Pyrococcus horikoshii OT3: one gene and its partners. The protein of the gene in region 1 binds, or shares a complex with, the protein of each later gene. Links are inferred from orthologs where the notes say so. Each region holds a gene or a part of one and is shown in the gene's direction. Other genes may lie near its edges. The genes, in order: eif2g, PH_RS04535 and PH_RS02850.

Evidence for each region.
Region 2: the proteins of eif2g (region 1) and PH_RS04535 are in contact, whole or in part, in a crystal structure (PDB 3CW2), measured with the Saccharolobus solfataricus proteins. The link is inferred for Pyrococcus horikoshii OT3 from one-to-one orthologs. Residues at the interface, in WP_009988771.1 of Saccharolobus solfataricus: Asp222, Lys225, Pro226, Gly227, Thr228, Gln229, Phe230, Asn231, Leu233, Lys234, Gly235, Leu259, Phe273, Thr274, Lys275, Tyr300, Leu301, Asp302, Pro303, Ser304, Leu305, Lys307; in WP_009989173.1 of Saccharolobus solfataricus: Val185, Arg186, Thr187, Asn188, Glu189, Pro190, Leu191, Gly192, Val193, Glu194, Ile196, Lys197, Ile200, Ser201, Leu204, Ile217, Lys218, Ile219, Tyr220, Thr221, Ile222, Gly223, Ala224, Pro225, Tyr227.
Region 3: the proteins of eif2g (region 1) and PH_RS02850 are in contact, whole or in part, in a crystal structure (PDB 2QMU), measured with the Saccharolobus solfataricus proteins. The link is inferred for Pyrococcus horikoshii OT3 from one-to-one orthologs. Residues at the interface, in WP_009988771.1 of Saccharolobus solfataricus: Trp33, Pro65, Glu66, Gln148, Val151, Asp152, Val154, Ser155, Lys156, Ala159, Leu160, Tyr163, Arg164, Lys167, Ile180, Ile181, Pro182, Val183, Ser184, Leu186, His187, Ile189, Asn190, Asp192, Ser193; in WP_231918336.1 of Saccharolobus solfataricus: Met1, Leu2, Arg4, Leu5, Tyr6, Lys8, Leu9, Pro10, Ile106, Lys108, Lys109, Glu110, Lys111.

Annotation. Positions count from the first base shown.
Region 1 is NC_000961.1:1,497,800-1,502,189, forward strand. Bases 953-3,878 are described here. They hold eif2g (translation initiation factor IF-2 subunit gamma), read left to right. Parts: upstream 953-1,760; coding sequence 1,761-2,996; downstream 2,997-3,878. Other genes in these bases: twy1 (4-demethylwyosine synthase TYW1), read left to right, coding at 953-1,684; PH_RS08055 (hypothetical protein), read left to right, coding at 3,087-3,878. Also shown: deglycase PfpI, read right to left, coding at 1-191; more of twy1, read left to right, coding at 665-952; more of PH_RS08055, read left to right, coding at 3,879-4,190; PH_RS08060 (PIN domain-containing protein), read left to right, coding at 4,237-4,390. UniProt on the Methanocaldococcus jannaschii protein: eIF-2 functions in the early steps of protein synthesis by forming a ternary complex with GTP and initiator tRNA.
Region 2 is NC_000961.1:873,561-877,841, reverse strand. What follows is about bases 859-3,675. They hold PH_RS04535 (translation initiation factor IF-2 subunit alpha), read left to right. Parts: upstream 859-1,761; coding sequence 1,762-2,589; downstream 2,590-3,675. Other genes in these bases: PH_RS09885 (hypothetical protein), read left to right, coding at 3,654-3,675; PH_RS04525 (proteasome assembly chaperone family protein), read left to right, coding at 2,775-3,578; PH_RS04530 (RNA-protein complex protein Nop10), read left to right, coding at 2,596-2,778; PH_RS04540 (tRNA pseudouridine(54/55) synthase Pus10), read right to left, coding at 859-1,696. Outside these bases: PH_RS04545 (UbiD family decarboxylase), read right to left, coding at 1-540; more of PH_RS04540, read right to left, coding at 521-858; more of PH_RS09885, read left to right, coding at 3,676-3,809; PH_RS04520 (CARDB domain-containing protein), read left to right, coding at 3,796-4,281. UniProt on the Methanocaldococcus jannaschii protein: eIF-2 functions in the early steps of protein synthesis by forming a ternary complex with GTP and initiator tRNA.
Region 3 is NC_000961.1:542,805-547,203, reverse strand. What follows is about bases 913-3,847. They hold PH_RS02850 (translation initiation factor IF-2 subunit beta), read left to right. Parts: upstream 913-2,136; coding sequence 2,137-2,559; downstream 2,560-3,847. Other genes in these bases: PH_RS02845 (hypothetical protein), read right to left, coding at 3,253-3,525; PH_RS02855 (ATP-binding protein), read left to right, coding at 913-2,094. In the rest of the region: more of PH_RS02855, read left to right, coding at 1-912. UniProt on the Methanocaldococcus jannaschii protein: eIF-2 functions in the early steps of protein synthesis by forming a ternary complex with GTP and initiator tRNA.

The DNA of each region.
Region 1 (4,390 bases):
GCATCAAACTCCTCGGGATTAACTTTATCGAAAGTCAAGTCAACCTTAACTGAATATCCATGTTTCCCTGTAATTGTTCCCCTTTCAAAGCTTGCTATGTAAACTTCATGTCCCTCTTCTTTAAGCCTATGGTAAGGGTAAATTAGTTCCACATCCTCAAACTCGTTCGCTGTTAAGAATAGTACCTTCACCGTGCATCACCAAAAGGTTATTACATAATTTTCTTTAAAGGGTTTTGATGTAAGTAATAAGGTTTTAATCTCCATGATTAAACAACATTCTTGTAGAACCCAACAGGAGGTGTAAAATTAATTTCTTAGCTGAAGAAATATATGCTCAAAATTCCATACTCATTTTTGAAATTTGAGGAATGGGAGAAGATTGTTTGGAATCATTAAACATGGGGATAAAGTTCAACGAAATTTGTAACAACTTAAATGAGAAACCAAAAACAGAACTTAAAAAGGCTTATTAAATTATGAGAAGAGGCAATTGACAGAATTTGCCAAAAAGCTGGATTTTAACAAATTGTGAGGATTATAGAACTCCAGAAAAATTCTTAAATGCTTTAAGAGGCGAGTTCTCAAATTTTTCTTCATCAAATAACTTTTTAAAATCTTTTAAGCAATTCACGTTAGGCGAGCCGAAAGTAGGGGTGATGGAGATGATAACTATAAAGCCTGGTAAGATTACGGTTCAAGCTAATCCAAACATGCCAAAAGAAGTTGCTGAACTCTTCAGAAAACAGCATTATGAAATAGTCGGAAGGCATAGTGGAGTTAAGCTATGTCACTGGCTAAAGAAGAGCCTAACCGAAGGGAGGTTCTGCTACAAGCAGAAATTCTATGGGATACACTCCCACAGATGCTTACAAATGACCCCTGTTCTTGCATGGTGCACTCACAACTGTATATTCTGCTGGAGACCTATGGAGAACTTCCTAGGAACGGAGCTTCCACAGCCATGGGATGACCCAGCGTTCATAGTTGAGGAGAGCATAAAGGCCCAGAGGAAACTCCTAATAGGATACAAGGGAAATCCAAAGGTTGACAAGAAGAAGTTTGAAGAGGCCTGGAATCCAACCCACGCGGCGATAAGCCTCTCGGGGGAACCAATGCTTTATCCCTACATGGGAGATCTCGTAGAGGAATTCCATAAGAGAGGATTTACAACCTTTATAGTCACAAATGGAACAATCCCCGAAAGATTGGAGGAGATGATAAAGGAGGACAAGTTACCAACTCAGCTTTATGTTTCGATAACTGCTCCAGATATAGAGACGTACAACTCAGTTAATATTCCCATGATACCGGATGGGTGGGAGAGAATACTGAGATTCCTGGAACTTATGAGGGATTTACCCACAAGAACGGTGGTAAGGCTAACCCTCGTCAAGGGGGAAAATATGCACAGTCCAGAGAAATATGCAAAATTAATACTCAAGGCAAGACCAATGTTCGTTGAGGCTAAGGCTTACATGTTCGTTGGATACTCTAGGAACAGGCTTACAATAAACAATATGCCAAGTCATCAAGATATAAGGGAGTTCGCTGAAGCATTGGTTAAGCATCTCCCAGGTTACCACATAGAAGATGAATATGAGCCCAGCAGGGTAGTACTCATCATGAGGGATGATGTAGATCCCCAGGGGACGGGAGTTGAGGGAAGATTTATAAAGCATTGACCTCCTTTTCTTCCCTTCAATTTACAATAAACTCTTTAAACTACGGATCAACAAACACTTCTGGAGGCGAGGAGGTATGGGAGAGAGGAGAAAAACAAGGCAAGCTGAGGTAAATATTGGAATGGTTGGTCACGTTGACCACGGTAAAACAACACTAACTAAGGCCTTAACAGGCGTTTGGACAGATACCCATAGTGAAGAGCTGAGGAGAGGAATTACGATAAAGATAGGATTTGCAGATGCAGAGATAAGAAGGTGTCCGAATTGTGGGAGGTACTCTACCTCCCCAGTTTGTCCATACTGCGGGCATGAAACAGAATTTGTAAGGAGGGTTTCCTTCATAGATGCTCCTGGGCATGAAGCTTTGATGACGACGATGCTTGCAGGAGCATCACTCATGGATGGAGCTATTTTAGTTATCGCAGCAAATGAACCCTGTCCAAGGCCCCAGACTAGGGAGCATTTAATGGCACTTCAAATAATTGGGCAAAAGAACATAATAATAGCCCAAAACAAAATAGAGCTTGTCGATAAGGAGAAAGCCCTTGAAAATTATAGGCAAATAAAAGAGTTTATAAAGGGAACTGTAGCTGAGAATGCACCCATAATTCCAATTTCAGCCCTGCACGGGGCCAACATAGACGTTCTAGTCAAAGCCATTGAGGATTTTATTCCGACGCCGAAGAGGGATCCTAATAAGCCACCAAAAATGCTAGTTTTGAGGAGTTTTGATGTAAACAAACCAGGAACTCCCCCAGAAAAGCTTGTAGGTGGCGTTTTAGGAGGTTCCATAGTTCAGGGAAAGTTAAAGGTCGGGGATGAGATAGAGATTAGACCAGGAATTCCATATGAGGAACATGGAAGGATAAGGTACGAACCAATAACAACTGAAATAGTTTCCCTACAGGCTGGAGGACAGTTCGTAGAAGAAGCATATCCAGGAGGACTTGTTGGAGTTGGAACAAAGCTAGATCCGTATTTAACTAAGGGCGATCTCATGGCAGGAAACGTCGTGGGTAAGCCTGGAAAATTACCACCAGTTTGGGATAGCCTAAGATTAGAGGTACACCTACTTGAGAGAGTCGTCGGGACCGAGCAGGAACTTAGAGTTGAACCCATAAAAAGGAAAGAGGTACTCCTGCTGAACGTCGGAACCGCTAGAACCATGGGACTAGTTACAAACCTAGGGAAAGATGAAATTGAGGTTAAGCTTCAGATTCCCGTATGTGCAGAACCTGGAGACAGGGTAGCAATAAGTAGACAGATAGGATCAAGGTGGAGATTGATAGGTTATGGTATTATCAAGGAGTAACTATGATCTCTCCCTCCTTTCCTTTGGAATATATGAAGAATTTTAAATTGGCAAGCTTTATATACAATAACGGCCAACCTTTCTTTTATTGTGGAGAACGTGGAGGAAATTAGAATGAAAAAATTCCTTGCATTTACGATGGCTCTCCTTCTCTTAGGAGTTGCCATTGTAGGATGTATCGGAGGAGAAAGCCCAACATCCTCTAAGAATTCTCCGACAACTACACAAACCCCCTTAGAGACGCAAACTCAAGAGCAAACATCCCCCACAGAAACTGCAACGGAAACTCCAGCCCCAACTTCTCCAGAAACTCAAACCTCTATTGAAGAGGCTTATTGGAAACCCTGGGAGTACAGCACAGTAAGGAAGAATGGAGCAGAGTACAAGATAATAGGGTACAGACTCAGCTATAAAGTAAGACCTTCATCGGATTCTGAGACTTACGAATATACGATAGAAAAGAATGTGAAAAGAACTAAGATTCAAGTATTTGGGATAGGACTAAGCGGAGAAAAAGTAGATTTAGGGAAGAAAAACGTCTATGAATACGAGACTACAGTTACTCCCATTAATTCAGTTAACATGGAGGATAAGTTAATATTTAGGTTCTGGTTGACAAATGAATCCCAAGATATGTTCATCTACCCCTGGGATATTGGATGGTCAGGAATTTTCTCTCCAATGGGTGGAGAGGAAAGGTTCGTTGGAGTTGAATTTGAGTACAGGGGTAAGAAATTTACAGTAATCAACCCAACTCCATATAAAAAAGGATTATTTCCATACATTAACGGGAATAGCGAATGGATGAAAGAGTTAAACGATGACTTGAATAACCTTTACATGGGCTGGGCCGCCATGGTTAACTTAGCTTTATGGAGTGCATGGAGTGATAAAAACGTTCTAGTGCCCCAACAGGGAACATGGAGCGACGGTACACACAGCTGGGAATGGGAAACTAGACCAGATGGAGAGATTACCTTTTCGGGAGTGACATTCAGAGTTATAAACGCTGAATGGAAGTATTCTGGAGAACCAGAGGGTATAAAGCTCAGTGGAAACGGGAAATTTGCACCTGAAATATTTATTCCCCTAAGCGTTGAAGGGTGGTTTTCGTCTAAGGATCCAAAAACTGGAGAGAACATCGAGATATATGGAGCTTATGAACTTCAAGATATAAAACTAGAGGAAATTTGAGAACATTTTTATTTTTCGCTTTTATTTTAACTTTTAGGGAATTAAAATGAGGAAAGTTTGGCTTGTAATACCAGACACAAACTTCCTGTTCATTCCCGGACAGTTCGGCGTTGACATAATATCTGAACTATCCAGGATACTTGATGTTAAGTACCAAATAGCAATCCCTAACGTGGTAATTGATGAGATAAATACAATAA
Region 2 (4,281 bases), 620 kb from region 1 along the record:
TAGGAGGTGAACCGGATTACCCAGGACTATTCTAACCTCAAGTTCTTCTCCGTGCTCAACGCTATCCTTCCACATAGAGTAGAGGTGCCTTGGAACGAGCCTTATAACGGCCCTCTCCTCATCGAGAACCATCATCCTATGAAAAGAAACGTTCACGAATTCCTTCTTAGCTATCACCATTGCAGACGTGAGATAGGGGCCACCATCTTTTGGGTAATACTTGGGTATTGGAAGCTCGAGCAGGTTAACTTTCTCCCTATTCTTCAGGAATTCTGCTTTCTCAACAACCGAGAATGGTTTTGGCTTTTCCATAGCTTCGTAGAGAAGCTCTAAAAGCCCTTTATTATCCGTGTTAAGGAACTTAGCTATCCTCTCCCTGCTCGACCAGAGGTTTCCAGCGACCTCCCATCCTTCAACATCCTTAAAGAGAACGGGCTTATCCTTGTATTTTAAAAGGAATTTAGTCAGTTCAAGCTCTTTCTTGACGGGCTTATCAATAACTACTAGATCTTCAAAGCTTTCAACTATCTCCCTCAACATTTTCATCACCATCTAAAACATCTAGAACGTCCAATATCTCACACCAAGCTTCTTTCCCCAATATTTCAGATACTGAAGGCTTAGTCCTTCCTTTATCTCCGGATATAAGCTCCTTTATGTAAAGGCCACCGTCGGTCACCAATTTTAGCTTAAAATGATGCTCGTCGATGTATTCTCCACTGACATTATACACCCTTCTCACTCTAACGATGTCGGCCCTACTATTAAGGACTCTTCTAGGAGTTCTCTGCTTTATCTCAGAACCTTTGAGAGATTTGACGACCTTTTCTACTTCCTCCGCACTTACCCCATCCTTAACGTAAACCAATGCTTCGTATATCTTTTTGTGCCTGGCTGTTAGAATCTTCTCGGACTCTTCGGGCGTTATAAATTTAAGCTCAAGAACTTCTACTTTCCCTGAGGAATTTATTTCCTCCTCTATCAATTTTAAATCTACCTTTCTCTTCCTTGGCTTTTTGATTTCAACGACGAAGGGTCTTCCCCTTCCAAGGGTTCTCACGTCAACATCCTCCCTTCCGGCCCCCTTAAAGATACACTTTCCCCTAAAGTTCTTCTTAAAAACCCTGCAGATTATGGTTGCTATGCTCTCCTCAAAACCAGGGGCAGGAGTTTGGGGAATTCCCCTTACGAGCTTTCTATACCTACCTGCTACATAGATTGGATTAACTTGTAGCTCAACTTTGCTTGAGAATGGTTCAACGATTATAACTATATCAGGCCTCTCCCTATTCGGAATTTTTCCTGTGACCTTTGCAAATAATTTTCCCAGTTCTCTATTGAATTCTCTATTAATTGGTTCCCCAGTTGTTATTCCGAACTCCTCCCAGATCTTTTTCTCTTTTTCTAGAATATCCTTGGGAAACCTGGAACCTATCTGAAAGGTCTGGAATTCATAATCTTCAACGGCGTTCCTCACCAAATCTAAAAGTTCATTCATTCTTCGGAAAATTCCTTGACAGAGTTCGCAGTTCTCTGGTTCTTTAACTTCCCTATTAAGCTCCATGCTAAGAATCAGCCTTATGGCCTTTCCCCTTTCCTCGTTGGTTCCTTTTCCTAGCTTAGCAAACATCCTTCCGAGACAGTGATTGCAAAGAGGGTGCTTTTCTAGGATTTCTCTGGCTTTTTCAATTATCATCAAGGGAATTTTAAGGGGCAACTTTAAAAGGATGTTCATTGGATGCACTTCTTGGAGGTGAGACAATGCCAAGAAAGGCCAGGGAATATCCGGAGGAGGGTGAGTTTGTAGTCGCTACTGTCAAGAGGATTCATAATTATGGAGCATTCCTCGAGCTTGATGAGTATCCTGGGAAGGAAGCGTTCATGCACATAAGCGAAGTGGCCTCGACGTGGGTTAGGAACATTAGAGACTACCTCAAAGAGGGACAGAAAGTTGTTGCCAAGGTTATCAGGGTTGATCCAAGGAAGGGTCATATAGATCTAAGTCTCAGAAGAGTTACACAGCAACAGAGGAAGGCAAAGCTACAGGAGTTTAAGAGAGCTCAGAAAGCTGAGAACTTACTAAGACTCGCAGCGGAGAAGCTTGGAAAAGATTTTGAAGCTGCGTGGAGGGAGGTTTGGGTTCCGCTGGAAGAAGAATGGGGAGAGGTCTATGCAGCGTTTGAAGATGCTGCAAAGGATGGAATTGAAGTTTTAAAAGGTCATGTTCCTGATGAATGGTTACCCGTTCTTAAGGAGATAGTGGAGAACTACGTTGAGGTTCCAACTGTAACTATAGATGCAGAATTTGAGATAACCGTTCCAAAGCCAAACGGAGTTGAGATAATAAAGGAAGCTTTGATAAGGGCCAGGGATAGAGCTAACAAGGAGAAAGATATTGAAGTTAAGTTCACATATCAAGGAGCACCGAGGTATAGGATAGACATCACGGCCCCAGACTACTACAAGGCCGAAGAAGTTCTCGAGGATATAGCGGAGGAGATACTTAGGGTTATAAAGCAAGCAGGTGGAGAGGCAACTTTGTTGAGGAAGGAGAAGAGAATAAGGAAGGTTAAGAAGAGAAAGAAGTGAAGGGAGATGAGGTTTAGAATAAGGAAGTGCCCTAGATGTGGGAGGTATACCCTTAAAGAGATATGCCCAGTGTGCGGGGAAAAGACTAAAGTAGCACATCCACCAAGGTTCTCACCTGAAGATCCATATGGAGAATATAGGAGGAGGTTAAAGAGAGAACTCCTAGGAATTGGGAGGAAGGAAAAATGAAGGAAACCATAATTGTTGTTCATGAGAGGCCAGATATTTATGATCCGGTCTTTATAGAGGGTCTTCCTGGGATTGGATTGGTTGGAAAACTTGCTGCTGAGCATTTAATTCAAGAGTTAAAGGCTAAGAAGTTTGCGGAACTGTATTCACCGCACTTCATGCATCAGGTTTTGATTAGGAAAGGCTCGATAGTTGAGTTGATGAAGAATGAATTTTACTACTGGAAGAGCCCTGACGATGAGCATAGGGATTTGATAATCGTCACGGGGGATACCCAGGTTCCTCCTACCGATAGCTACGGCCACTTCGAAGTGGCCGGAAAAATGCTCGACTTTGTCCAGGAATTTGGGACGAGGGAGATAATAACCATGGGCGGTTATCAAGTTCCAGAGCTTCAGGGCGAACCTAGAGTTTTAGCGGCGGTTACGCACCCGGATTTAATCTCATATTATCAAGAGAAACTGAAGGATTGCAAAGTAAACGTCATGTGGAGGGAAGATGAGGGAGGGGCCATAGTAGGTGCTGCAGGTCTTCTTTTGGGGATAGGGAAGTTAAGAGGCATGTTCGGGATAAGCCTGCTCGGTGAGAGCTTGGGATACATAGTTGATGCGAAGGCCGCAAAGGCCGTTCTGACAGCAGTAGCAAAGATACTTGGACTTGAAATAGACATGACCGCATTGGAGGAGAGGGCTAAAGAAACGGAAGAGATACTCAGAAAGGTTGAGGAAATGCAAAGGACTATAATGGAGCAACAACTACCTAGGCCAACCCATGAAGAGGAGGATAGGGGATACCTCTAATTCCTGGGTTTGATTATTTTCTTCAAACCCACATCATATTTCCTACTTCTTCCTATAATTTTTTGGTGGATCATATTGCTTAGGGAGATTGGTGAAGAGCTTGTAGAGTACATAATTCATTCTACGGGGGTAGATAGGGAAACTGTCCTCAAGGTTCTTAGGGCTGAAGAAAAGTTTCTCGTTCTTCAGATTGAGAAGTCAATGGAGGTAAAGGAAAATGATAAATATTAAGGGGTTAATCTTAACGCTCATCCTTTTTATTTCTTTAATACCACCTTGGGCGCTAGGGGAAGGTAGTAAAGATACTAAAGTATTTGCTGACTATTATCTCGCTGGAGACAGTGTAGTTATCAACGCAACGCTATATGATGCTGGGTCTTGTAACCTAACGTTTTCAGTTTTCTCCCCTATCGAGGCCCCAAATGTTAGTGAGATCTCATTTACATGGATGAACTTAAGTGAGTACATTGAAAGTGCAACTGAGGCAACCTACGGAGAATACCTTAGAGATGGAAACGTTATAATGAGGGAGGATGATGGCTACTTCATTTATGAGCTTCCATTCTCGCTTAACTACTTTGGGAGGGAGATAAAGAAGATAGCTGTAAATACTAACGGCCTGATTGAGCTTCTTGAGGAGTATGAGGAGCCAAGAATTGAGGATTACTACGGAATACATGAAGAGGGAGAATTTTACGAGAGT
Region 3 (4,399 bases), 960 kb from region 1 along the record:
TTGAGGATTAGAACTAAGAGGGGTAGGGAAATTAGGGTAACCCCAACGCACCCATTCTTCACGTTAGAGGAGGGAAGGATAAAGACGAAGAAAGCTTATGAGCTAAAGGTTGGGGAGAAGATAGCCACCCCCAGGGAGGAAGCACCCGAAGCTGAGATATTTTGGGATGAAGTTGTTGAGATTGAGGAGTACAAGCCCAATAACTCTTGGGTTTACGATCTCCAAGTTCCAGAGCACCACAACTTCATAGCGAACGGAATATTCGTGCACAATAGCCAACTCTTGCGTTACGTTGCAAACTTAGCCCCTAGGGCTATATACACCTCGGGAAAGAGTTCCTCAGCAGCTGGACTCTGCGTGGCCCCGGATACCTTGATAAATACCGACAACGGAAGGGTAGAGATCGGGAAGTTCGTGGAGGAGTGGATGAAGGAAGTTGGAGAGATAAGCGAGGAAGGGATCAGCTATGCACCATGCTTCAGGAAGGTCGAGACGTTCAAAGACGGGAAGATAGTTGAATCACCAATTAGAAGGGTTTGGAAACTGAGAGCTCCGAAGAAGCTCGTGAGGATAAAAACGGAGAATGGAAGGAGCATAGCCCTAACCAGGGAGACCAAGTTACTAACGATAAATGATGGAGAATTATCCTGGGTTGAGGCCGGGGAGGTTAAGGTAGGAACATACGTGGGAACGGTAAAAAGTGAAAAAGACGTGATTCCAGGGGCTGGAAAGACAATAAGGGATGTTTCAAAACTCTACAATATGGAAATGGAAGTTAAGGATTACTTAACCAGGGAAGAAGTGAGAAAAGCCATTGAAAAGCTTGAAGAAATTATGAATCCAATGAATATCAAGATTCCTGGGGTGCAAGAAAGTTACGAAGAGCTGTTAAGGAAGCTTGAAACTACCAACGACGAGAGGGTTAGGAACGAGACATTGATCCTCCTAAGTGACGTTAGCGATGCCCACGAGCTCGCCAAGGAAAAAATCGAGAAGATCAAAGAGATCGTGAACTCGGAAGTTCACTGGGAGAAAGTCACTGAAGTAGGGGAAGTAGATGGGGTTGAATACGTCTATGACCTTACCGTAGAGGGAAGCCACAACTTTGTAGCCAACGGATTCATAGTCCACAACACAGCTGCTGTAGTTAGGGATGAGTTCACGGGAGGATGGGTTCTAGAAGCTGGGGCTTTAGTTCTTGCAGATGGGGGCTACGCATTGATAGATGAGCTCGACAAGATGAGCGATAGGGATAGAAGTGTAATCCACGAAGCCCTGGAGCAGCAAACGATAAGCCTATCGAAGGCCGGCATAACGGCAACGCTAAACGCTAGAACGACGGTTATAGCTGCTGCAAATCCGAAGCACGGAAGGTTTAACAGAATGAAGAGGGTGTCAGAGCAAATAGATCTTCCTCCAACGTTGCTGAGCAGGTTCGACTTAATCTTCGTCCTCATGGATGAGCCGGACGAAAAGGTAGACAGCGAGATCGCTAGGCATATATTAAAGGTTAGAAGGGGAGAGAGCGAGGTCGTAACTCCAAAGATACCGCACGAGTTGCTTAGGAAGTACATAGCTTATGCCAGGAAGAACATTCATCCAGTTATAAGCGAAGAAGCCATGGAAGAAATTGAGAAGTACTATGTGAAGATGAGGAGGAGCGCGAAGAAAAGTAGTGGGGATGAGATAAAGCCAATTCCGATAACTGCTAGGCAACTAGAGGCCCTGATAAGGCTAAGCGAAGCCCACGCTAGGATGAGGCTCAGCCCGATAGTTACGAGGGAAGATGCAAGGGAAGCCATAAAGCTCATGGAGTACACGCTCAAGCAAATAGCCGTCGATGAAGCCGGTCAGCTCGACGTTACGATACTTGAAGTTGGGCAGAGCGCGAGGAAGCTTAGCAAAGTAGAGAGAATACTTGATATAGTAGAAAAGCTAGAGAGGACAAGCGAGAAGGGTGCAAAGATTGATGATATCCTCGAGGAAGCTGCAAAGTTTGGAATAGAGAAGAGTGAAGCGAGGGAAATACTCGAAAAGCTACTGGAGAAGGGCCAGATTTATATGCCCGAGAACGGCTACTACAAAACCGTCTAATTTATATAACTCCAGGAGGAACTTTAAACGGAGGTGAGCTAAATGGAGATAGACTATTACGATTACGAAAAGCTACTTGAGAAAGCCTATGAGGAGCTACCTGAGAACGTTAAGCATCACAAGTCACGTTTTGAGGTTCCTGGGGCCTTAGTGACGATAGAGGGAAACAAGACGATAATAGAGAACTTCAAGGATATAGCTGAAGCCTTAAACAGGGATCCACAGCATCTGCTGAAGTTCCTGCTTAGGGAGATAGCCACCGCAGGAACGCTCGAGGGGAAGAGGGTGGTTTTGCAGGGTAGGTTCACCCCATATCTAATAGCCAACAAGTTGAAGAAGTACATAAAAGAGTACGTCATATGCCCGGTATGTGGAAGCCCAGATACAAAAATCATTAAAAGGGACAGGTTCTACTTCCTCAAGTGCGAAGCCTGCGGTGCGGAAACGCCAATTCAGCATCTCTAGCGGGATGATGACTTTGCCGAGTGCTGAGCTGGTGATGAGTAAACAGTCGTCTGACTTTCCCTTTATTTTCTTAGAATAATATAACATAGCTTGAAATTGACATTGTGATTTCTCATAGGATGTCAAGGAAAATTGATTCTGATACATTCCAAAGTGCCAATGCAGTCATCTTTTCTCTCGAAAGTTCTGGGCTTCTATATCCGAGTTAACAAGCTTGTACATTGTGAAAACCGCGAAAAACAGCAAAATCAAGAAAAAGAGAATATAAACAAATGTCCTTGTTCTTATCTTTAAAGGGACTTTCAGTTACCATTACAAACTCACCCCAAGACCCCGTTTTTAATCTTTCCCACTATAATGGGCCCCACAAAGTCCCATACTATTTTTGCTGCCCTTGGAAGTTCCAGTAATTCTCCAAGCACAATTGTCACAGCCACGTTAACTCCCACATCGCATATGTCCTGGTTTTATATTTATTATGTCAAGGCCGGTGAATGTAAGGTCTCTTTCGAGAGTTGTTAGTCCAGCATGTGCTGTATTTTCAAAGGTTATTATCCCAGTCTCAGACCGTTCTGGTCAGCCGTGATTTGCGTGAAGTTTGTGAATATCATCACGGCTGACCTTTCACCCTCCCTTCTTCATCGGGTGACCTTCGGGGGGAACGGTAACGTCATGGCAATTCGAAGTACTCCTCTAACTTGCATTGTACTCTTTTCTCCTGTATTTGATTTCTTCAAGTTCTTTAATTTCCATGTGGAGCCATAGGGTTGGGATTGCATATACTAACGCTAGTGGTGTTTTATACAGTATTACGAGGAGCAGTGAGGGTATGTATAAGGCTAGCGTACATAGTTTATTAGTAGTGTTACATGTCCTCTTGAAGAGTCCTACCAGGAGAAGGCATCCCAAGAGGGCTAGGAATCCTATTTCAGGCTTTAAGAGTAGTAAGAGGCCTGAAAGTATCATGTAAGGAAAGGAGTATAATTCGCCTACCTAGTAATCCCAAAATAATCTAATGCTTATTAGTGCTGTAAGGAGCCATAAGAGGAACGAGACTCCTATTGGCCACAACGCCTCAGTAGATTCAGTTTTTACAGCAAGATAGAACACTAATACTATTGCACTTAGAGAAGGAAAACTTCGCTTTGGCGAAGCTATAAAAGCCAGTAACCCAAGCACACTCCAAAAAATAATAGAAACAAACTCCAACCCATCTTTCAACCACCCATAACATTATTATTGTCAAATTCGTCTGGAAATTCCTCCACTCCAAGTTCAAGCATAAATATTATTATTTTTATATGCTGTCATATGATAATTGAGTTTTGCTTATCCTGGACGTTCATCCAACAGTATAAAGCGAATAAAGTGTATGTCAACGAAACAAGGATGTATTTATAGAGGAAGCTCCAACACAAGAGAATAAGGCCCACATAGTAGGATGTAATCAAGCTTTGTTTGTTATTCTTCTCTAGGTGGTGAGTGATAATTACAGTAATTATGCTAACGAAAAATCCCCATATTATGAGCTTTCCTATGTCTCCGGACGTATGGAGGGCTATTAGAAACACAATGAGGGCCAAGGCAGGATAATCAAGAAACTTGCCTGATTTGAAGTGCTGTTGTACATTAGGGGATGGTTTAGCTAGAATCATTGTTACTGTCCATAAGAAGACTCCTATCCCAGTATAACCCCACCACTGTGAATCATACCTCTTAACTTGATAAACTGAGTATCCAATAATAAAGAGATTTAACGTGATTATAAATTTAAAAAGAAAGGAAGAAGACACTCTTATCATTTCCTCTCAACCTCCTATCACGTTGTTGTTATCCCCAT